2 regions of the Apilactobacillus pseudapinorum genome follow, and region 1 is predicted to be linked to the other one. Evidence: predicted binding sites of a transcription regulator. Region 1 holds the regulator's gene; the other holds the start of a gene.
The links. The regulator CtsR, encoded in region 1, represses protease genes until heat stress. The targets are predictions, from matches to a motif close to TTGGTCAAAAAAGGTCAAANA.
Positions count from the first base shown of each region.

Region 2: a site for CtsR is predicted at 7,218-7,238, ahead of ABWU86_RS03360 (ATP-dependent Clp protease ATP-binding subunit). Genes of this name have one in related genera too.

Region 1 covers NZ_BAABVU010000012.1:81,527-92,969, forward strand. The annotation lists gene rpoB (DNA-directed RNA polymerase subunit beta) at 1-1,608, opposite strand, end outside; gene ABWU86_RS01815 (ATP-dependent Clp protease ATP-binding subunit) at 1,885-4,389, opposite strand; gene ABWU86_RS01820 (CtsR family transcriptional regulator) at 4,405-4,872, opposite strand; tRNA gene ABWU86_RS01825 (tRNA-Pro) at 4,999-5,072, opposite strand; tRNA gene ABWU86_RS01830 (tRNA-Arg) at 5,085-5,158, opposite strand; tRNA gene ABWU86_RS01835 (tRNA-Leu) at 5,184-5,269, opposite strand; tRNA gene ABWU86_RS01840 (tRNA-Gly) at 5,282-5,353, opposite strand; tRNA gene ABWU86_RS01845 (tRNA-Thr) at 5,359-5,432, opposite strand; tRNA gene ABWU86_RS01850 (tRNA-Leu) at 5,455-5,538, opposite strand; tRNA gene ABWU86_RS01855 (tRNA-Lys) at 5,575-5,647, opposite strand; tRNA gene ABWU86_RS01860 (tRNA-Val) at 5,650-5,722, opposite strand; gene serS (serine--tRNA ligase) at 6,027-7,310, opposite strand; gene ABWU86_RS01870 (deoxynucleoside kinase) at 7,582-8,223, opposite strand; gene ABWU86_RS01875 (amino acid permease) at 8,341-9,798, opposite strand; lysine riboswitch at 9,909-10,087, opposite strand; gene ABWU86_RS01880 (GNAT family N-acetyltransferase) at 10,132-10,620, opposite strand; gene ABWU86_RS01885 (lp_1002 family arylesterase) at 10,679-11,443, shown strand, end outside.
Region 2 covers NZ_BAABVU010000018.1:19,921-31,363, forward strand. The annotation lists gene ABWU86_RS03325 (ABC transporter permease) at 1-1,235, opposite strand, end outside; gene ABWU86_RS03330 (ABC transporter ATP-binding protein) at 1,228-2,124, opposite strand; gene ABWU86_RS03335 (YjdF family protein) at 2,423-2,815, shown strand; gene ABWU86_RS03340 (YeiH family protein) at 2,843-3,862, opposite strand; gene ABWU86_RS03345 (hypothetical protein) at 4,068-4,313, shown strand; gene ABWU86_RS03350 (amino acid ABC transporter ATP-binding protein) at 4,796-5,533, opposite strand; gene ABWU86_RS03355 (amino acid ABC transporter substrate-binding protein/permease) at 5,530-6,972, opposite strand; gene ABWU86_RS03360 (ATP-dependent Clp protease ATP-binding subunit) at 7,369-9,465, shown strand; gene ABWU86_RS03365 (methylenetetrahydrofolate reductase) at 9,569-10,336, shown strand; gene ABWU86_RS03370 (malolactic enzyme) at 10,400-11,443, opposite strand, start outside.

The sequences.
Region 1 (11,443 bases):
AAGTGAGTTAATCAAACCAATGTTAGGTCCTTCAGGAGTTTCAATAGGACAAATACGACCATAGTGAGTGTAGTGAACGTCACGAACTTCGTATCCGGCACGGTCTCTAGTTAAACCACCAGGTCCCAATGCAGATAGACGACGTTTATGAGTTAATTCACCCAATGGGTTAGTTTGGTCCATGAATTGTGATAATTGTGATGAACCAAAGAATTCCTTAATTGAAGCAACTACAGGACGAATGTTGATTAATTGTTGTGGAGTAACAGTTGTAGTGTCTTGAATTGACATACGTTCTCTAACAACACGTTCCATTCTAGCTAAACCAATTCTGAATTGGTTTTGTAGTAATTCACCAACAGAACGAATACGACGGTTACCTAAATGGTCAATATCATCAGGTTCACCAATTCCTTCTTGTAAGTTAAAGAAGTAGTTGATTGAGGCAATGATATCTGCCGGAGTAATGTGGTGGAAATCTTCAGGAATGTTATCATTTCCGATCATGTTAACAACATGGTCTGGATCAGTTTCTGATTGTACTTTAATGATTTGAACAGTCATTGGCTCAGGAACTACTGATTCATCTGAAGGGTTGAATGTGTATGCTTTGAAGTCTTCACGATCCAAGTATGGAGCTAGTTCCTTCATAACATTCTTATCAACAACAGTACCCTTCTTAGCAATAATTTCACCAGTATCTGGGTCAGCTAAAGTTTCAGCAAGGGTTAATCCAAGTAAACGAGTCTTTAAGCTCAACTTGTTGTTGGTCTTGTATCTACCAACTGGAGCCATGTCGTAACGTTTTGGATCAAAGAATCTAGTAGTTAATAGGCTACGAGAAGAGTCAGCAGTCTTAGGTTCACCAGGACGTAGACGTTCGTAGATGTCTTTTAGGGCTTCTTCAACACGTGAATCAGTTGTATCTTTGTGAACATCCTTTTCAAGAGTTAATGAAAGGCTGTCATTGCTACCTAAAATTTGAGTAATTTCATCGTCAGAGCCAAAACCTAAAGCACGTACTAATTCAGTAATTGGTAGCTTTCTAGTTCTATCAATACGTACGTAAGATAAGTTCTTTGCATCAGTTTCGAATTCCATCCATGCACCACGGTTAGGAATTACAGTAGTACCGTAACTGATACGGCCGTTCTTGTCTTCTTCTTTATGGAAGAAAACACCAGGAGAACGAACTAATTGTGAAACAATTACACGTTCTGCTCCATTGATAATAAAAGTACCTTGATCTGTCATTAATGGAAAATCACCAAAGAAAACATCTTGGGTCTTGATTTCACCAGTTTCATGATTAGTCAATTTTAATGTGATATGAAGTGGAGCTGAGTAGTTAGCCTCATGATCTCTTGCTTCATTAACAGTGTACTTAGGTTCTAATAGTTGGTAATCAACGAATTCTAAGGATAGTTTTCCTTGGAAATCATCAATTGGCATAATGCTGTTAAACATTTCACGCAAACCTTCATCTAAGAACCACTTGTATGAATCGGTTTGAATTTCAATTAAATTAGGTAAATCAAGAACTTCCTTGATTTGTGAGTAACTTCTACGAATACGGTGTTTACCATATTTAACTAAATGTCCTGCCAAGTTCTTCACCCCTCCAAAAAATTCTATGAAAATGAAATATTACAATTGTGTTACAATTGCACTTTTTTACTGATTTTTTCTAAAAATGAGCAAAAAAAAACCAAAACAAGCAATCTCGATTGACGCTTATTTTTGGTTGATATAGGCGCATCTGACGGACAATAGATCGCCGACACGCATTTCATTTCATAGTTATATACTCAGTATGATACTCTAAAAGAATAGTTAAGTCAATGCTTTGCATATAAAAAAGAGAGGGCTAAATCCTCTCTTTTTTTATGCGTGAACAGTTTCTTTTTTCGTAACTGTAATTTTTCCTTTGGAAGCTCCGATTGAAACTTCATCCCCTGGTTTAATTGAACCAGCAAGAATTTCTTCAGAAATTTTATCTTCAACATCATTTTGAAGCGCTCTTCTAATTGGACGCGCACCATATTCAGGATTAAAGCCATTCTTAGCAATCAATTCAATTGCAGCCGGCGTCATCTTGATGTTGATACCTAAATCATGAACTCTCTTCAACAAGTCGTTTGTCATTAACTTAACGATTTCTTGAACTTGTTTTTGGTTTAGTTCATGGAAAATAATTGTTTCATCAATTCGGTTTAAGAATTCTGGTCTGAAGAAACGTTTCATTTGTTCTTCAACAGTCTTCTTCATTAGCTTGTAGCTTTCATCGTCTTTATCTAATTCAGCACCGAAACCAACTGTCTTCTTATCACGAAGTGCGGCAGCACCTAAGTTAGAAGTCATAATTAGCACAGTGTTTCTGAAGTCAACGTGGCGACCCTTGGAATCAGTTAGGTATCCATCATCTAGCACTTGTAATAGCAAGTTGAAGACATCTGGATGGGCCTTTTCTACTTCATCAAATAAAACAACTGAGTATGGGTGTTGTCTTACCTTTTCAGTTAATTGGCCACCTTCTTCGTATCCAACGTATCCAGGAGCTGAACCAACCATTCGAGAAGCTGATTCCTTTTGCATGTATTCTGACATATCAATTCTGATAATATCGTCTTTTGAACCAAACATTTCTTCAGCTAAATCCTTAGCCAATTCAGTCTTACCAACACCCGTTGGTCCTAAGAAGATAAATGAACCAATTGGACGGTTAGGATCTTTAATTCCACTTCTTGCACGTCTGATTGCTCTAGATACTGCAGAGACAGCTTCGTTTTGACCAATAATCTTCTTATGCAAAATGCTTTCTAGGTTGACTAAACGCTTACTATCAGTCTTAGTCATCTTAGTAACAGGTACACCAGTCCATTCAGATACAACTTTAGCAACATCTTCACCAGTTTCTGAAATATTGTACTTGTGTTCTTTTTGGTCTTTTTCACGTTGGCTTGCAATCTTATCACGTTTTTCAGCTAATTCTTTTTGAGCTGCTTGTTCTTTTTCTCTTAAACTAACAGCATCTTCAAAACGTTGTTCTTCAATAGCACTTTCTAGTGCCTTACTGTAATCAGCGATTTGGTTTTGTAATTCATCCAATGGATCTTCATCGTCTAAATTATCAATCCTAATCATCGCTGCTGCTTCATCCATCAAATCAATCGCCTTATCAGGTAAGAAACGGTTACTAATGTAGCGAGATGATAAATCAACCGCTTGTTCAATGGCTTCATCAGTAATCTTAACTTGATGATGAGTTTCATACTTAGGACGAATTCCCTTTAGAATTTGAATTGCTTCATCTCTAGTTGGTTCTTCCACAGAAACAGTGGCGAAACGACGAGCTAAAGCGCCATCTTTTTCAATGTACTTTTGATATTCGTTCAATGTAGTGGCACCGATAGTTTGTAAGTCGCCTCGAGCTAATGCTGGTTTTAAAATGTTAGAAGCATCAATGGCTCCTTCAGCACCACCAGCGCCCATTAAGGTGTGTAATTCATCGATGAACAAAATGACGTTACCCACTGATTTAATTTCGCTGATAATCTTCATTAAACGTTTTTCGAATTCACCACGATACTTAGTTCCAGCAACTAAAGTTCCCATTTCAAGCATCATGACACGTTTGCTTTCCATATCTTCTGGTACTTGGCGGTTAGCAATCTTTAGCGCTAATCCTTCCACAACAGCAGTCTTACCAACCCCTGCTTCACCAACTAACACAGGGTTATTCTTAGTACGACGACTTAGAATTTGGACGACACGTTTGATAACGTCATCTCGACCAATTGTAGGATCGATTAACCCATCTTTAGCAGCCTTAGTTAAGTCGGTTGCTAATGAATCCAATGTTGGTGTAGTTCCGTTAGCCACTGATGGTTTGCCACCTGGCAATGGAATATTTTTCGCATTTGGGTTTGAATTTGGGTTTGATGAAAAGCCCATCTTACGTAATAGCACTTTTTTAATAAAGTTCATGTCTCTTACGTTCATGCTTTCCAAAATTCTAGTAGCGACAGTTTCTGGTGTATCTAAAATGGCGATTAATAAGTGTTCAGTCCCAATTCTAGCAGCACCATATTTCTTTGAAACTTGACCTGCAATAGTTAGCATTTGTTCTGTCTTTGGTGAATATGGCAAGTATGAATCTTGATCGTATTGATCTAGGTTACCATAACCAACTAAAATTTCGATTTCACCCTTGATATCTTCTTCATTAATATCGCATTGTTTTAATGCCGACTTTGCGATTCCGTTAGTTTCCATCGCTAAAGCTAGTAATAAATGTTCAGTTCCGATAGCCTGATGACCAAAAATTTTGGCTTGTTCTTGCGCTATAATTAAAACGTTTTTTGCACTAGGAGTAAAAATGTTATCCATGTTATGCCTCACTTTCTAGCTCTTGTATCTTAAATGATCTAAAATGGCGATCATTATGTTTGCTCTAATCTGATTTTCAAGTAATGTGTTACCGATTGCTAGAGTTTGTTTAGTTATAGATGCTAACACTAAATCAGCTTCATTGTCAGTAATTAGCTCATTTACTACTAAAGTATTTATTACTGCTTTAGCTTCCCTTTGAGTTAGGTCAGTGCCAATTGCATCTATTAACGTGTCTAGAATTTCAATATTATCTAATAATTTCACTTTTTCAATGCGGATGTAACCCCCGCCACCTCGTTTACTTTCTACGACGTATCCATTTTGGATAGTAAAACGAGTCTTAATCACATAATTAATCTGTGATGGTACAACATCAAAGTGACTGGCAATATCAGATCTACTAATCTCAACACGTTCATCTTCAGCAATCATTTCCTTTAGATATCTTTCGATAATATCGGAAATGTTTTTTCCTTGCATGTTACCACCCCAATTCTTTGACTAATCTTGACTATAATTATACGGAATTATAGTTGAAATGCAAAGATTTTTACCGAAAATAAAAAGAGAAAATGAATTAACATTTTCTCTTTTTTATCTATATTATCGGGAAGACAGGATTCGAACCTGCGACCCCCTGGTCCCAAACCAGGTGCTCTACCAAGCTGAGCTACTTCCCGAAATAAAAAAAATGCACCCAGTAGGAGTCGAACCTACAACCTTCTGATTCGTAGTCAGACACTCTATCCAGTTGCGCTATGGGTGCATAATAAATATTAAATTAAAAATAATGCCGAGGACCGGGATCGAACCGGTACGGTCATCACTGACCGCAGGATTTTAAGTCCTGTGCGTCTGCCAATTCCGCCACCCCGGCAGAAGTATGCAAAGCGGAAGACGGGATTCGAACCCGCGACCCCCAGCATGGCAAGCTGATGTTCTACCACTGAACTACTTCCGCATAAATGCCGACTAGATGATTCGAACACCCGACCTCTTCATTACTAGTGAAGCGCTCTAGCCAACTGAGCTAAGTCGGCAGCATTTTTGCAAATAATGCAATGCGGGCGAAGGGATTCGAACCCCCACTTCCATAAGGAAACTAGAACCTAAATCTAGCGCGTCTGCCAGTTCCGCCACGCCCGCATGGTAAATATTAAATTGTATATGGCATTGAGCCAATGAGCCGTGGCAGGTTCGAACTGCCGACCCTCTGATTAAAAGTCAGATGCTCTACCGGCTGAGCTAACGGCTCAATGGAGGATACAGGGCTCGAACCTGTGACCTCCTGCTTGTAAGGCAGATGCTCTCCCAACTGAGCTAATCCTCCATGAGGTCAATCAAGTTATCTCTTAAGAAGACAACTATTAAATATTATCATTTAAAGCAATTCATGTCAAGAAAAATTTTAAATATTTTACTTTGCATTGCTATTGGTAAGCCGTTTAATAACTCAACAAAAAATATTATATCGAAAAATGCATTCCTCGTCTACCTTTTTTTGCAAAAAATGACTATTAATTCATTTTTGATCTTTTTTACTAGCATCTCCTCATATAATATCAGCTTATTTTTATATATAAAGAACCGCCTAAGAGAATATCTTAGGCGGTTCTTTATTGTTTTAAATAGTATTAATCTTCTTTGGCAATAGTAGTACGACCACCCATGTATGGTTGTAGTACCTTTGGAATACTGATTGAACCGTCTTCATTTTGGAAGTTTTCCAAAATAGCAGCAACAGTTCTACCAACGGCTAATCCTGAACCATTTAATGTGTGAACGAATTGAAGTTTACCATTTTCATCTCTGTATTGGATGTGAGCACGACGAGCTTGGAAATCAGTAGTGTTTGAACAACTTGAAATTTCACGGTAACGACCTTGAGCAGGCATCCAAACTTCAATATCATGTGTCATAGCAGCAGTGAAACTCATATCACTAGTAGTTAAAGTAATTACGTGGTATGGAATTTCTAGCATATCTAGTAATTCTTCGGCATGAGCAGTAATGCTTTCTAGTGCATCCCATGAATCTTCTGGTTTAGTGAATTGTACCATTTCTACCTTATTAAATTGATGCAAACGAATTAAACCTCTGGTATCACGTCCAGCACTTCCTGCTTCAGATCTAAATGCTGGTGAAAGTGCAGTAAACTTAACAGGTAACTTCTCAGCATCCATTACTTCATCTCTGTAGTAATTTACTAATGGAACTTCGGCTGTTGGAATCATAGTTAAATCACTATCTGCGATTTCGAAACCAGCCTTAGTTTCTTTAAACTTAGGAAATTGTCCAGTTCCAAACATTGAGTCTGAGTTAACCATGTATGGAGGAAGGACTTCCTTGTAACCAGCTTTAGCGTTTTGATCCAAGTAGAAGTTGTAGATGGCACGTTCTAATTGTGCTCCTGCTCCCATGTAGTAAACAAAACGGCTACCAGCAACTTTAGCACTAGCTTCGAAGTCTAAAATTCCTAAGTCTTCACCGATTTCCCAGTGGTTCTTAGGTTGGAAGTCAAACTTACGTGGTTCACCATGTTTTCTTAATTCCACAGCACCTTCTTCAGTTAAACTGATTGGGACTTCATCTGCTGGAATATTTGGTAAGTGGGCAGCTAAATCTTGTTGATCTTGTTGAACCTTTTCTAGTTCAGCATCTAAATCTTTAACTTCCTTACCAACTTGTTGCATTTCTTCAATAGCTGAAGTAGCATCTTCTTTGTTACGCTTTGCTTCGGCAATTTTCTTTGAAACATCATTTTTCTTCGCTTTTAGGCTTTCACTCTTCACAATAAGTTCACGACGCTTTTCATCGTAACCTAATAGTTCATCGATAGTTTCAGCTTTAACATTTCTAGTAGCTAACTTTTCTTTTACCCAATCTGCGTTTTGACGAATCATTTTCATATCTAACATAATACATACCTCCTGAAAATAAAAAAGAAGACCTCCATCCATTGGGACGAAGGTCTTCTTTTCGCGGTACCACCCAAGTTCTTAGCATAAGCTAAACACTCGTATGGTGATAACGGTCACTAACCGTGTAGCATTACCTACCCGCTTTTTCGTATGCTGGAATTTCGACTTGTAATTCGCACCAACCATTACATCTCTTAAGTGTCTACTTAAAACATACATTGCGTTTATTTGTTGACTTAATAGTATTACAAAAGTTTTAAATTAGCAACTACTTTAATTGTAATTCTGCAATTTTTTCATCAATTTGTTTTAATACTTTCGCTAAATCATCTTCGCTTTCAATGAAGTCTAACTTATCGCCGTCGATTTCCATCTTTGGTGATAAGTCATAGTTAGCATACCAATCATCATATCTTTGGTTTAAATCTTTGTAGTAATCATAAAGTTCTGGATCCTTATCCACTTGTTCGTAACTACGACCACGTTTTTGAATACGTTTTAACATTGTTTCAAAAGAAATGTTGATGTGGATTAATAAATCCGGATTTTTTTGATTAGGTGAACCTGGAATTTCTTCCATCATATTATCTAACAATGAGTCGTAGATATCGGCTTCAGTGGAAGTGGCACGTTGCATGTCCGCATTCAGACGAAATAATAATGAATCTTCATAGATTGAACGATCCATAACGCTTAACTTTTCATGTTGTGCCTTTTCAATGTTGTTTAAACGAGTATTTAAAAAGTAGATTTGTAGTAAAAATGCATACTTCTTAGGGTCTTTATAAAATAAAGGTAGAATTTCGTTGTCATCAACAGATTCATAGTAACCAGTTGATCCTAAGTGTTCTGACAATAATTTAGTTAAAGAGGTCTTTCCCGCTCCAATTGTTCCAGCAAGTACAATCATATTAGTCTCCTTAAGTTGAGTTTCATCTATATATTATTTTAATACATCAGACTATTTTTGAATACGACAATCTCGCGGGAAAATAAAAAAGATGCTAATTCTTAGCATCTTTTAATCTTATTTTTCTTGTTCTCTTAAATCTGATGGCGCAACATCAACTTCGTCTAACGGAATTAGATGAGTCTTGTTCTTAATCTTGTAACCAATGTATAGGATTAATACAAGTGGAACTGAAATGTAAGTAATTCCAATTTGTTCCCAATCTAAATTCGCAAATGAAGTTAAGTTTTGACCACAGATAACTAGAATACATAGAATCAAAGTAATGATTGGTCCAATTGGGAACCATGTTGCAGAGTACTTCAATTCATCTAGACTATGACCTTGCTTGATGAATGCTCGTCTGAAACGGTAATGTGAAATTGCAATTCCGACCCAAGCAATGAATCCAGTTAAACCAGAAGCAGCCACTAACCATAGGTAGATTTGTGGTCCTTCGATACTAGTGATAAATGTGAATAATGCAATCACAGTAGTAACTAATAATGCCCCAACCGGGATTCCGCGACGGTTAGTTTTACCCATAATCTTAGGCGCGAAACCTTGGTGAGCCATTGAGTATAACATTCTAGTTGATGCATACATACCTGAGTTAGCTGATGAAATAACAGAAGTTAAGATAACAGCGTTCATCACAGACGCAGCGGCAGCCAATCCAGCACGCTTGAAGACAATTGTGAATGGACTGATTGCAACATCAGTAGCACTTGAACCTAATAAATCAGGACTAGTGTAAGGAATAATTGCTCCAATAACAAAAATAGCAAGAATGTAGAATAAAATGATTCTCCAGAAAACATCACGAATTGCTAGTGGAACAGCTTTTCTGGGATTATCTGATTCACCAGCAGTAATTCCAACTAATTCAGTTCCTTGGAATGAGAAACCAGCCACAACGAACACTGCTAGGATCATTGGAAGACCACCAACAAATGGTGCCTTCTTAAATGTAAAGTTAGATAGACCAACGAAGTGACCACCCATGATACCGAAAATAGTTAAAATACCGACACCTAGAAAAATAAAGATAGTTACCACTTTAATAATGGACATCCAAAATTCTGTTTCCCCGAATGACTTAACCGATAGTGCATTGATAGCTAATATCAATACCAAAGTAGCGGCACTAAAAATCCAACTTGGGAAATGTGGTAACCAGAACTTTACAACTAGGGCTGCGGTACTAATATCAACCGCAACAGTAATTGCCCAGTTAAACCAATAGTTCCAACCCATCGCAAAACCAAGCGCAGGATCAACGTACTTACCGGCATAGGCAGCAAATGAACCTGAAATTGGTGTATTAGTTGCCATTTCACCTAAACTAGTCATTAAAAAGTAAACCATTAATCCCATTAATAAATATGCAACTAATGCTCCACCCGGTCCAGCTTGACTAATTACTGAACCTGAGGCAACAAAAAGACCAGTTCCGATTGAACCCCCTAAGGCAATCATTGAAACATGGCGGGTCTTTAAACCTCTCTTCACTGTGTTATCTGAATTTTGACTCATTGACTTCACCCTCTTTTATTATTTCTAAGAGGTACTAATGATAAATAACTAAAAAAGTCCCTTCCTGCAAAACGCAAGAAGAGACCACATAATCAGTAACTTTAATTATCGATCATAAAAGCACTCCGTGATAAATTATCACGACAGTCCCTAGTCTATTAAACTAGAGCCCAACGCACAATCCATAAAGTGATTGCTTGTTTCGGCAGTCTTTCCCTTTCACTAATCTTCATCACTGCTTTATCAGCTCAGATTAGCTACTCTTGTTAGCTGCGCCTCTTCTTAGATTTATGAAAATAATTATATCCTAAGATATCCCCAATTACAACATGATTATTTTAATTTTTGTGAATAAACTAAATTATCATCGTACTTATCCACCTGTGTAAAACCTAATTTTAATAGTAAATGTTGTGATGCGATATTATTAACATCAACGGTGGCTTCTACTATTGACACCCCATCCATTTCCTGATCTAGCACCCATTGTAATGCATAGGTCATATATCCACGTTGTTGATAACTTGTGTTGATAAAATATCCTAGTTCGACATTTTCAAAATCAGGTTCAAAGTTATCCCCAATTTCTGGGAAAATGTTAATAAGTCCCACTAATCTGTGGGTATCTTTTAGCCTAATTGCGTACGTTTTATTTGTATCATTTTCGGATTCAAATAACATTTTAGCTTTTTGTTCATCTTCTACCGGTTCAAACCCGGTCTTTTGAGCCATCACTGAATCACTCATCATTTCAAAATAGGCAGGAAAGTCAGTATCATATAATTCTGTTACTTCTATTTCTTTATTCACATTTTTATCCACACTTATTGCTCCTTGCGTTAAAATATAGTTAATTATTTTTAGTAAACGAGGTCCATTCATGAAAATTATTCGAGAATCAATCCGCGAAAACTCAAGTGCATTTCTTCAAGGATATCTTAAATCTGCAGATGTGCAAACTAATCAATATAAATATCCAGCAGTAATTATTGTCCCTGGTGGATCTTATACCCATATCTCACTACAACAAGCCGAAAACTTTGCCCTTAATTTCTCCGCGCAAGGTTATCAAAGTTTCTATTTAAGATATACCTTTGAACACGAAGCATTACCATTAATGCCTAATCCGCTAGTCGAACTAGCCAACAGCATTAAATTCATTAAAGAACATGCCAATGAATATAACGTTGATACCAGCCGCATTGTTATCGCTGGTTTCTCCATCGGTGGCCACATCTGCAGTCTCTATAATAACTTTTACCATGAACAATGGCTAATGGATTATGCACATGTGGATAATTCAGATATTTTAAAACCCAATGCAGTTATCCTCAGCTACCCTGTAATTAACTTACACGACGGTTTTCCCAAAGACTCTGAAAGCATCTTAAATTGGGTCAATGATGACCGACAAATTGAAGCTAATAAATACGTTAGCAAGAAAAACGCACCTACTTTCATCTGGCATACCGCTGACGATCCATTCGTCCCAGTGCAAAACGCATTGAAATATTCAATTAGTTTAAATGAAGTCGGTGTGGATAACGAATTACATATTTTCCATCACGGTCCTCACGGAATGGGATTAGCCAACTCTACAACATCATGGAATGATGATTCAAATAACGAACGCGTTGCAACTTGG
Region 2 (11,443 bases), on a different contig from region 1:
TTTAAAGATGATCTAATACGTTTGAAGAAGGTTCCTTCCTCATTGTTTAGCATAAATAGCTTGTAAACGTTTGAGAACTTGTAAGTCACAAATGCAATGAAGGCAATCGCAATCAATAGTGAAATAATTCCTTCGAATAGGTTTGCATTATGATTAATTAATCTAATTGGCATAAAGAATGATGATAATAGTGGAATGTATGATCCAACTTGTAAAATGATTGGGTCGGAAGCACCATTATTAATAAAACTAAATGAAAACCCAAAGATAACTGCAATCAAGAATACAAGTGGTTGAGATGATTTGGCAGCACCTTCGACGTTGGCTGAAAGAGAACCACAAATCGCTGCAAGAACGATTGCGATTACGAAACCAATGAAGATGAATAGTAGGTTAATACTAAAGATATTACCGATAAACGTACTGATTAATACGTGTTGGGATGTGAATAGTGAGTTGAAGAATGGATACATATTCAAGATGAAATATGTAAACACTCCGACACCACAGTAAATTGCCATTTGTGTTGACATCAAGGCAATCACAGCGCCAACTTTACCACTGAAGTATGTGCTAGGTGAGACGCTACTGAAGATAATTTCTGAAATCTTGGTACCTTTTTCCTTCGCGATAGTGGTGGACATGATGGAAGCGTAAATTAAGATAAAGAAGTAGGAAATAAAGATTAATACATAGATTGATGATGTATTAGCATTGGATGTTTGATCAGTATTTTGCTTCTTTTCCTTATTAGTGATTGATGATTTAAAAGACGGTTTTACAGATAGTTTCTTGTACTGTTCACTAGTAACATTACTGATTTTAACGTTAAGTTCAGATTGCTTTTTGTTCACAATCGCTAATAAGTCAGTCTTAACGTCGCTATCCAAAGAGATGCTTCCAACAAAATTAACCTTGTATTGATTGTTTTCCTTGGAAACTTTGATATAACCATCAATATTGTCCTTCTTAAGTTCTTTTTTAGCGGTACTTTCGGACTTGATGCTGGTATCTATGGAATCTTTATCTTTAGATACTAGTTCACTTTTAACGCTTGAATCTCCGACAACGGCGAATTGGTAGTCATCAAAATTTTGGCTTGAGCTTGCTACTAATCCACCGATCCCAGCAAAAATTAAGACTGAAATAATTGGTGTGATTAGTAATGTGATGAAACTCTTTGATTTTAAATGGAGTAGGTAGTTTCTCATAAAGATAATATTTAACTTATGCATGTTTTTCCACCGCCTTTGTTCTAAAGATTTCATCTAATGTAGGTGGTTGTTGACTGAATTCTTCGATGTACTCGCCACGACTAACGGCGTCGAAGATTTCCTTACCATATTCTTCATTGGTAAGGGTAATCTTGTAACGATTATGACCACGTCTAACCACTTCACTTACACCATCAAGTTCAGCTAGTTCGTTTAACGACATATCAGTTGTTACAAAGACGTGCTTCTTACCGAATTGGTTTCTGATTTCATCAACGCTACCGTTTAGGACTACCTTTCCGTTTCTAAGCATGACAACGTGATCACAAAGTTCCTCAACGTTGTTCATGTCGTGACTTGAGAAGATGATGGCGGCACCACTTTCCTTAGTTCTAATGATTTCTTTCTTTAAAAGATCAGCGTTAACTGGGTCTAAACCACTAAATGGCTCATCTAATATTACCAACTTTGGTTCATGAATTAAGGTACAGATTAGTTGAACCTTTTGTTGGTTACCCTTAGATAGTGATTTAATTTTGTCTTTTGCTTCTCCCTTAACTTCGAAGCGTTTTAACCATGAGTCGATGCGTGCCTTGACCCATTTTTTGTCGCGTCCCTTTAGTTCCGCAAAATATGTAATTTGATTTTCAATTGTTAGGTTTTCGAATAGACTACGTTCTTCTGGAAGGTAGCCGACTTCGTTGAAGTCCTTAACAGTGATTTCATGATTGTTTAATGTAATTTTCCCATCAAATTCTATAAAACGCAGAATGCTGTGAAAGGTTGTTGATTTACCAGCACCGTTTTGTCCGATTAGTCCTAGAATTTGGCCATCTTTTGCTTCAAATGAAACGTTATTTAAAGCATGGACTTTGGGAAATAATTTGGAAATATTTTCAATCTTTAAGATAAGATCATCTCCTCTGTTTTTATAAGCCTAATAATATCATAATGAAATTCAAATTAAAAACTAATTTTTATCGGTAAAACTAGACGTCTATTATGGTTATCATTATTAAATTCGGTATTAAGAACCGAGGTACTTATCTCAGATAAAAAGATCCTCGATTGAGGTTCTTTTTTATTAAATTAACATTTATATAAAACATCAATAATGATATTATAAGGACATAAATTTATAAGGATTTATCATTTTCTAAAAGGGGGTATTCGTTATAAATAAACCTGTTAAAGGCAAAGCTAACATAATATTCGAACCGCCTTTTTATAGATTGATTGTTGAAAATTACGTTGATGATCATTATGAAGTGGCTAAATTAACTTTAGGGACATCAGAACCATCGGTATATGTTATTAATGATCTTATTAACAAGAACTGGGATAAATTAAAGTTCTATCGCCAATCAACTGATGAAATGAGAATTTCAGATAAGCGGATTAATCCCAAAAGACTACAAAGAATTAGTCGAAAAGAAGTTAACAATGGCATTGGGACAAAAGCACAGATTGCATTAAAAGAACAAAGCCAATTAGAAAAGAAAGCTAGTAAAAAGAAAAAGAGTGAATATTTAAAAGAGAAGAAACAAAAGACCTTTGCTATAAAGCAACAAAAGAAAGCTGCCAAGCACAAAGGACACTAAAAAAGAACCTCAATTGAGGTTCTTTTTTTATGCGATTAATAATTTAATTAAGATTAGTGCGACAATCGTTTGAATTAATCCAACTGAGACACTGTAAATTGCAAATCGTTTTCCGGCTTGTAGAAATGCTTTTAAGTTTAAACGCAATCCAATGGCTGCTAGAGCTATAATTTCACACCATGAACTTAAGAAATGAGCTGTTGCTGATACGAATGTAGGTAGAGTGAATAAACTATTTAAAATACAGAATATTAAGAACCAAAGTACGTACCAAGGAAGGAAATCGATTTTACTTTTCTTGATTTCTTTTTCAATCTCTTTTGTAGTAGATTGCTTTGCTTGATTACTAGCATGCATTTTAGCGAAAACAGTAACTACTACCACTAACATGATAATACGCATGATCTTGAAAAGAGTGGCGTATTGAACGGTTGATTGGTTTACCATCGTAGCACTGGCAATTACTTGACCCACTGATTGAACGGTTCCACCGATTAATGCCCCTCTAAGTAGATCGACATGACCAAAGATGATAGTTCCTAGAACTGGTAATACTAACATCATGACAGTTCCCATTAAGTTAACAAGGGTGATGCTCATACCAGCATCATCATCAGAAGCATTAATTACTGGTTTGATTGATGCAATTGCTGATGAACCGCAAACAGCGTTTCCACCAGCCATACAAAGATAAATTCCTTCTCCGAAGTGAAGCCACTTACCAATTAAAATGGCTGAGACTATGGTAACGGCCATTTGAATAATAATGAAGATTAAACCAGACCAGTGTAGTTTTAAAATCGTTTGGAAAGTAATGGTTAATCCAAGTAGCATAACTGAATATTCCAAAAGCCGTTTTTCGGCAAATTTAGTTCCAGCATTTAAGATTGGTTGAGTTAAAAAGGTGTTACCTAGGAAAATCCCTAAGATAATCGCAATTGTTGCTCCACCAATATTGGGGATGTAAATAGTTAAAAATTGACTAATAACAGCGATTAAACCGGCTGTAATAAAACCAAAACTGCGTTCTTTGATGGTTTCTAACATATGTAAAGACTCCTCTATAAATAATATTTTTATTATAACACTTGATTATGATTATACAAATGTTGATTTAGCAATGTTTATAATGATTTTAAACGTTTGATATAAATAAAATAAAATCGCTAATACATCCATTTACAAGTGGTATCACTTTAATAATCGCTATAAATCACGTATAATAATAACTAATAGGAGTGATTACTTATATATGTGGAATATAATTGCGATTCTTTTAGTAATTTTTGCAATATATCAAATTGTCCGCAATCTTTTAGATGGCGGGATCGTTAGAGACGTCTTAAACAATCGAGAAAATGTTGAACGAATTAGACAAATGATTGCTGAAAATGATGACGATAACGAGGTAGCGGAACAAATTAGAGATGAATTTAATATTCGTCGCTTTTATCCAGCTACAAAGATTTTAAGTAGTGTTAAGAAAATGAAACATTAACTGATGAACTAGTGCTTTTCAGCACTAGTTTTTTTATTGAATTTTTTTGAGTTAAATGGTTGACGTTGATTAGAGAATGAGTATAATTACATTAAAAATCAATGAGAAAAGAAAGGAGGCGAACGCCATGGCAAGCATTGAAACAATGGTTAAAAATCCGAAGGAGATGAGTGTAATGGCAAGAGATGAAACATAAAGACATATAGATAGATGACAGTTTAAATTGAAAAGAAGATGATAAAATGTCAAGAGATCAAGTAATTGAAAAAGTAATTAAAAATAGAATTCAAACCTACGTAACCGAAGTCGTTGTGAGCACCGGTGAATTACTGCGAAACGTAGGGTCAAAAATTAAATTAGCAGCAGAACTTTCAAAACCCACATCAGAATGTTAGGAGGTAAGTCCACCATTTTGTTAAGCGTTTTATCTCACAACTAAAAAAACCTCAACAGGATTTCTGTTGAGGTTCTTTTTTAGTTAACTAGACTTCTAAAACTTTTGATAAGAATGATTTTAGACGTTCGTTACGAGGGTGGTTAAAGATTTCGTCTGGAGTACCTTCTTCTTGGATAATTCCTTGATCTACGAAGACAACTCTATCAGCAACTTCTTTAGCGAAGCCCATTTCATGAGTAACAACAACCATTGTCATACCGTTATCAGTAGCTAGTTTCTTCATAACGTTTAATACATCACCGACCATTTCAGGGTCTAGAGCTGATGTAGGTTCGTCGAATAACATAATGTCAGGGTTCATAGCTAATGCACGAGCAATCGCAACACGTTGCTTTTGACCACCTGATAGTGAGTTAACAGGAGCGTCGAATTTGTTTTCCAAACCAACGACTTGTAGTAACTTCTTAGCTTGTGTTTCGGCTTCTTCCTTTGAAAGCTTACCTAATTCAACAGGGGCTAGCATAATATTTTTACCAACTGTTAGGTTGTTAAATAGGTTAAAGTGTTGAAAAACCATTCCAATTTGTTCACGTACTTTATCGATGTTAACACCTTTTTTAGCAATGTCAGTTCCATGAACGACAACTGAACCTGAAGTTGGTTCTTCTAATTTGTTTAAAGTTCTTAGTAATGTTGATTTACCTGATCCAGAAGGACCGATGATAACAACTACTTCGTTATCTTTAACTTCTAGGTTGACACCCTTTAATACGTGGTTGTCAGCATATTGTTTGTGTAAATCAGTAACTTTTATTTTACTCAAATTTTAGCCCTCCTTTTAACCCAGTTTGATAGCCAAGTTAGTAAAGTAATGATTACTAAGTAAATGATAGCAACCATTGCCCATACCTTGAATCCTTCAAGGTTTCTGGCGATGATAATCTTACCAGTTTGAGTAAGTTCCAAAATACCAATAACAGATAGGATTGAAGTATCCTTCAAAGTAATGATGAATTGGTTAATGAATGATGGAACCATTAACTTAACACCTTGAGGTAAGATAATCTTTCTCATTGACTTACCAAATGGTAATCCAAGTGAGCGAGCGGCTTCCATTTGACCTTTATCAACTGATTCAATTCCACCTTTAACGAATGCAGCAATATATGCACCTTCATCTAACATCAAGGTGATAACCCCAGCAACGAATGCAGGAATCTTAGTACCAGTTAGGGTAGGAATACCAGTGTAAATGAATAAAGCTAATACTAGTAGTGGCATACCTCTAAATAGGTAAATAACTGTTGAAGATAATCCACGGAAGAACTTAATTGGTAATACACCAAATAGTCCGAAGATTACCCCAAAAATAGTAGCAAACACGATGGAAATAATAGTTAACCATAGAGTTTGTAGGAAACCTTCCCATAGAAAAGTCTTGTTTTGTTTTAGGATACCCCAGAATGAGTGAGTATCTTCAGCACTCTTTTTAACATTTAAGTACTTGTCTAGAATCTTTTGGTATTGACCGTTCTTCTTTAAGTTAGCAAGACCAGTGTTGAATTTCTTTAATAGTTCAGCGTTGTGACCTTTTTTAACCCCGAATCCCATTGGAGTACCTTCAGCAGGTTTGGTAACAACTTGTAGCTTAGTACCTTGAGTAATAGCGTACTTTAATACAGGTTCGTCATCAAAACAAGCAACTGAGTTACCAGTAAGCACGTTTTCGTAGACGTTACTTGAATCATCAAAAGTTGAAATGGTGAAACCATATTTCTTTTGAATTGATTGTGCATATTGAGCACCGGTAGTACCAGTCTTTACGGCAACGTTTTTACCACGTAAATCAGAAAGACTCTTAACTTTGCTGTTTTGAGCAACAGCCATTACAACTCCTGAGTTGTAGTAAGGTGTTGAGAAATCAAATGATCCCTTACGTTCAGGTGTAATGGACATACCAGCAATCATACCATCAATTTGGCCTGATTGAACGGCTTGGATAGCACCGTTAAAACCGATTGGTTTAATGTCGACTTTAAAATGTTGGTCCTTAGCAATGGCCTTCATAAGGTCAATATCGATACCAACATATTTATTGTTATCGTTTGCGTATTCAAATGGAGGAAATGTAACATCCGTTCCAATTTGATAGGTCTTTTCAGCAGCACTAGATTTTAGTGGAGCTGCGAATAGTCCCAATGCAACGATGATTCCGGCAGTGAAAGCGATCAGCCAGCGGAATGCTTTTGAATGTTGCTTCATTAGAAAAACCCCTTCTCATGTAAATTCTTTTCCACGTTACGTTTCATAACATTGTATAAAGATATAATACCAGACCCTGCTATAAAAGTATATTTAGAAATCACAATTTTTTAAAATTTTTAATTTTACATGTAATAAGATATAACATGGTATAATTCGAAATGTTATTGGTCAATAAAAAGTCAAAAAAATTTTACTCTTAAAAATGCTATTATATCAATGGTTTTTAACTATTTTATAAAAATATGGTCAAAAAAGGTCAAAAATATATTGCATTATGTAAAATAGGTGATAATATAGATTATGGATAAAGGATGAAAGAAACAAAGATAACATCCTTATCCAATATGACAGCCGTGAAGGCTGACAAATTTATAAAGAAGGCAGGGATGCACTATGGCAAGAAGTCCATTTGATCCATTTAACGATGATTTTGACAGAATTTTCAATCAATTTATAGGAGACGCTGGTAGTAGCAATACCCAACGTCGTTACATGATTAACGGTCAAGAAGTGACCCCAGAACAATTAGAACAACTAAGAAAAAGTGGTCAACTAAGTAATGGCCAAGGTAATACTCAACCAAAAACTACTTCTAATAAAGAAGGGATTTTAGACAAGTTAGGTCGTAATCTTACTCAAGAAGCTCGCGACAACAAGTTGGATCCAGTAATTGGTAGAGACAAAGAAATCCAAGAAACCACTGAAGTTTTATCAAGAAGAATTAAGAACAATCCTGTTTTAGTAGGAGATGCTGGAGTTGGTAAGACTGCAGTTGTAGAAGGATTAGCGCAAGCAATTGTGAATGGTGATGTACCAGCATCAATTAAGAACAAGGAAGTTATTAGCATTGATATTTCCGGACTAGAAGCTGGAACTCAATACCGTGGTAGCTTTGAAGAAAACATTCAAAACTTGATTAAAGAAGTTCAAGCTAAAGGCAATGTGATCTTGTTCTTCGATGAAATTCACCAAATTTTGGGTGCTGGTAACGCCGGTGACGAAAGCGGATCTAAAGGTTTAGCTGACATCATCAAACCAGCATTATCTCGTGGTGAAATCACTGTAATTGGTGCTACTACTCAAGATGAATACAGAAACACTATTCTAAAGGACGCAGCATTATCTCGTCGTTTCAACGAAGTGCAAATTAAGGCACCAAGTGAAGAAACTACTTTGGCAATTCTAAAAGGGATTCGTCCTTTATATGAAGAACACCACAATGTTGTTTTACCTGATGAAGTCCTAAAAGCTGCGGTAGACTACTCTGTTCAATACATTCCACAAAGAAGTTTACCAGACAAGGCAATCGACTTGGTCGACATGACAGCTGCTCATTTAGCTGCACAACATCCAGTTGTAGATCAAAAGGCAATTGAAGATGAAATCGCAGCTGAAAAGGATGCACAGGCACAAGCCGCTGAAAAAGAAGATTATGAAGCAGCTCTAAATCACAAGAATAAGATAGAAGAATTACAAACTCAAATCGACAACAAGAGCGATGAAACTAAAGTAACAGCAACTATCAATGATGTTGCAGAAGCTGTTGAAAGATTAACTGGTGTTCCAGTTGCTAAATTGAGTAGTAATGATATCGAACGTTTGAAGACTATGGGCGACCGTCTACAAGGTAAGGTTATCGGTCAAGACGAAGCAGTTGCAGCAGTTTCTCGTGCTATCAGAAGAAACCGTGCTGGTTTTGATGAAGGTAACCGTCCAATTGGTTCATTCTTATTCGTAGGTCCTACCGGTGTAGGTAAGACTGAATTGGCAAAACAATTAGCTAAGGATATGTTTGGTAACAAGAACAACATTATTCGTTTAGACATGTCAGAATACTCTGATGTAACTGCGGTATCAAAATTAATTGGTGCTTCAGCAGGATACGTTGGATACAATGACAACAATAATACTTTGACAGAAAAGGTAAGAAGAAACCCATACTCAATCGTATTATTGGATGAAATTGAAAAGGCCAACCCTCAAGTTTTAACACTTCTATTACAAGTGCTAGACGATGGTCGTTTAACTGACGGTCAAGGAAATGTGGTTAACTTTAAGAACACAGTTGTGATTGCTACTTCAAACGCTGGATTCGGTAATGAAACATTGATTGGTGACAAAGATGAAGATAAGAAGTTAATGGATAAATTATCTCCATACTTCCGTCCTGAATTCTTAAACAGATTCAATGCGATTGTTGAATTCTCACACCTAACAAAGGATGACTTGAAAGAAATTGTCGAATTAATGCTAAGTGACGTTAACGCAACTTTAGCTAAGAAAGACATGGATGTAGTTGTATCTGATGAATTTAAGGATTACTTAATCGAACAAGGATACGATGAAGCCATGGGAGCTCGTCCACTACGTCGTGTTGTAGAACAAGAAATTAGAGACAAGATTACTGACTTCTACTTAGACCATGAAGACATTAAGCACTTAAAGGCTGATATGGAAGATGGTAACGTAGTGATTAGTGAAAATAAGTAATTGAAAAAGACACCGCTTTAAGCGGTGTCTTTTTTTGTGTGCATCGTTAAAAACAAGATAGTAGGATATAATTAAACTATCAATTCAGCCAAAGGAGATTCGCATGCCCTTACAATATTCTTTTGAAATTACTCCCAATATCGATCAAGATAACCTCGATGGTTTATTAACACTGCATCCGCAGTTTATTTCAATTACCGATCGCAATCACGATATGGATAATTTAATTCAAAGTATTAAAATTGCTGATTATGTTCACGCACATTCTGATGTAGATGTGATGATTCACCTCACTGGAATTGATAAAGACTACGATACCGTTAAACAGATGATGGATTTAATGCAAAATCATGATGTTAATGATGTATTAGCATTGCGAGGAGATAAGTTATCACAAAATGATTCCGCAATTATCTTTTCGCATGCAGATGAGTTAGTTGAATTTATTAAAAAAGAATATCAACATGTAAATATCGCAGGGACTTGTTACTTGAATAGTAACGATGAAGAATTGCATTGGCTAAAACACAAGGTAACTAAGGGATGTACTAATTTAATTTCGCAGTTTAGTTTTGATGTGAACGATTATGTTGATTATTTAAATCGAACTGATGTTACAACGCCAATTTGGTTTGGTATCATGCCGGTCATCTCAAAAACACAAACGCAAAAGATGCTGGATTTAACTCATGCGACCACTCCTGACAAACTAATTGCCTTGATGAACGCATCAGAAGAAGAGTTTGGTGAAAAGGGAGTTATATACACTGCTGAGATGATTAATAAGCTTGAACAAGCCGGTGCTAACCATATTCATCTTTATTCTCTCAATGATGCTGAAAACACAAAACAAATTATTGAACAAATTTAAACCACAAAAAAAGACGCCATTGTTCGGCGTCTTTTTTTACACACATCATCTTTAAAAGAGAGATTAATACTTAGGTTCCCACTTAGTGTCTTCGATAGCTTTGTCAACATCTTTGATGTCTTCGCGGGTAAGACCACGTTTTACAGCACTATCGGCAACGGCCTTAGCTACAGTAGTTGAGAATTGATCCAACTTAGAAACTGGAGGTAAGACAGCAGCACCTGGTTTGTCAGTATCGACAATACCACCAAGTGAGTGGGCAGCTGCAGAAATCATTTCGTCATCTAGGACAGTGGCAGTAGCGGCAATCGCACCAAGACCTAAACCAGGGTATACTAACGCGTTGTTAGCTTGACCGATTTGGTAAACAGTGCCATTGTATTCAATATCGTTAACTGGGATACCAGTACCGATAAGAGCTTTACCGTCAGTCCATTTTAGTAAGTCTTCAGCCTTAGCTTCAGCCAACTTAGTTGGGTTTGAAATAGGGAAGATAATTGGACGTTCAGTGTGAGCAGCCATTTCCTTAATGATTGATTCGGTAAATGAGTTTGGTTGAGTTGAAGTACCAACTAAGATAGTTGGGTGAACTTCTTTCACAACAGCTTCTAGAGTAGTTAATGAATCTGGGTTAGCAAATTCATCACGACTTCTAGCAAATGGTTTTTGTTGAGGAGTCAAAGTATCGTCGTCATCGAACAATAGACCTTGCTTATCAACTAGGTAGAAGTGTTTCTTAGCTTCTTCTGGATCCATACCTTGTTGTACGAATTCATCGTAAACACGTGAAACAATACCAGTACCGGCTGAACCTGCACCAAATGATACGTAAGTTTGGTCCTTCATTTCTTCACCAGAAATGTTTAGGGCACCTAATACACCGGCTAATACGATAATACCAGTACCTTGGATATCATCATTAAATACAGTGTACTTGTCTTTGTATCTGTCTAAGATGTCAGCAGCGTTGCTACGACCAAAGTCTTCGAAATGTAAGTACATTTCTGGGAATAGACTTTCAGCATCTTCTACGAAAGTATCAACAAACTTGTGGTATTTTTCACCGTAAACACGTTCGTGACGGTTACCTAAGTACATTGGGTCCTT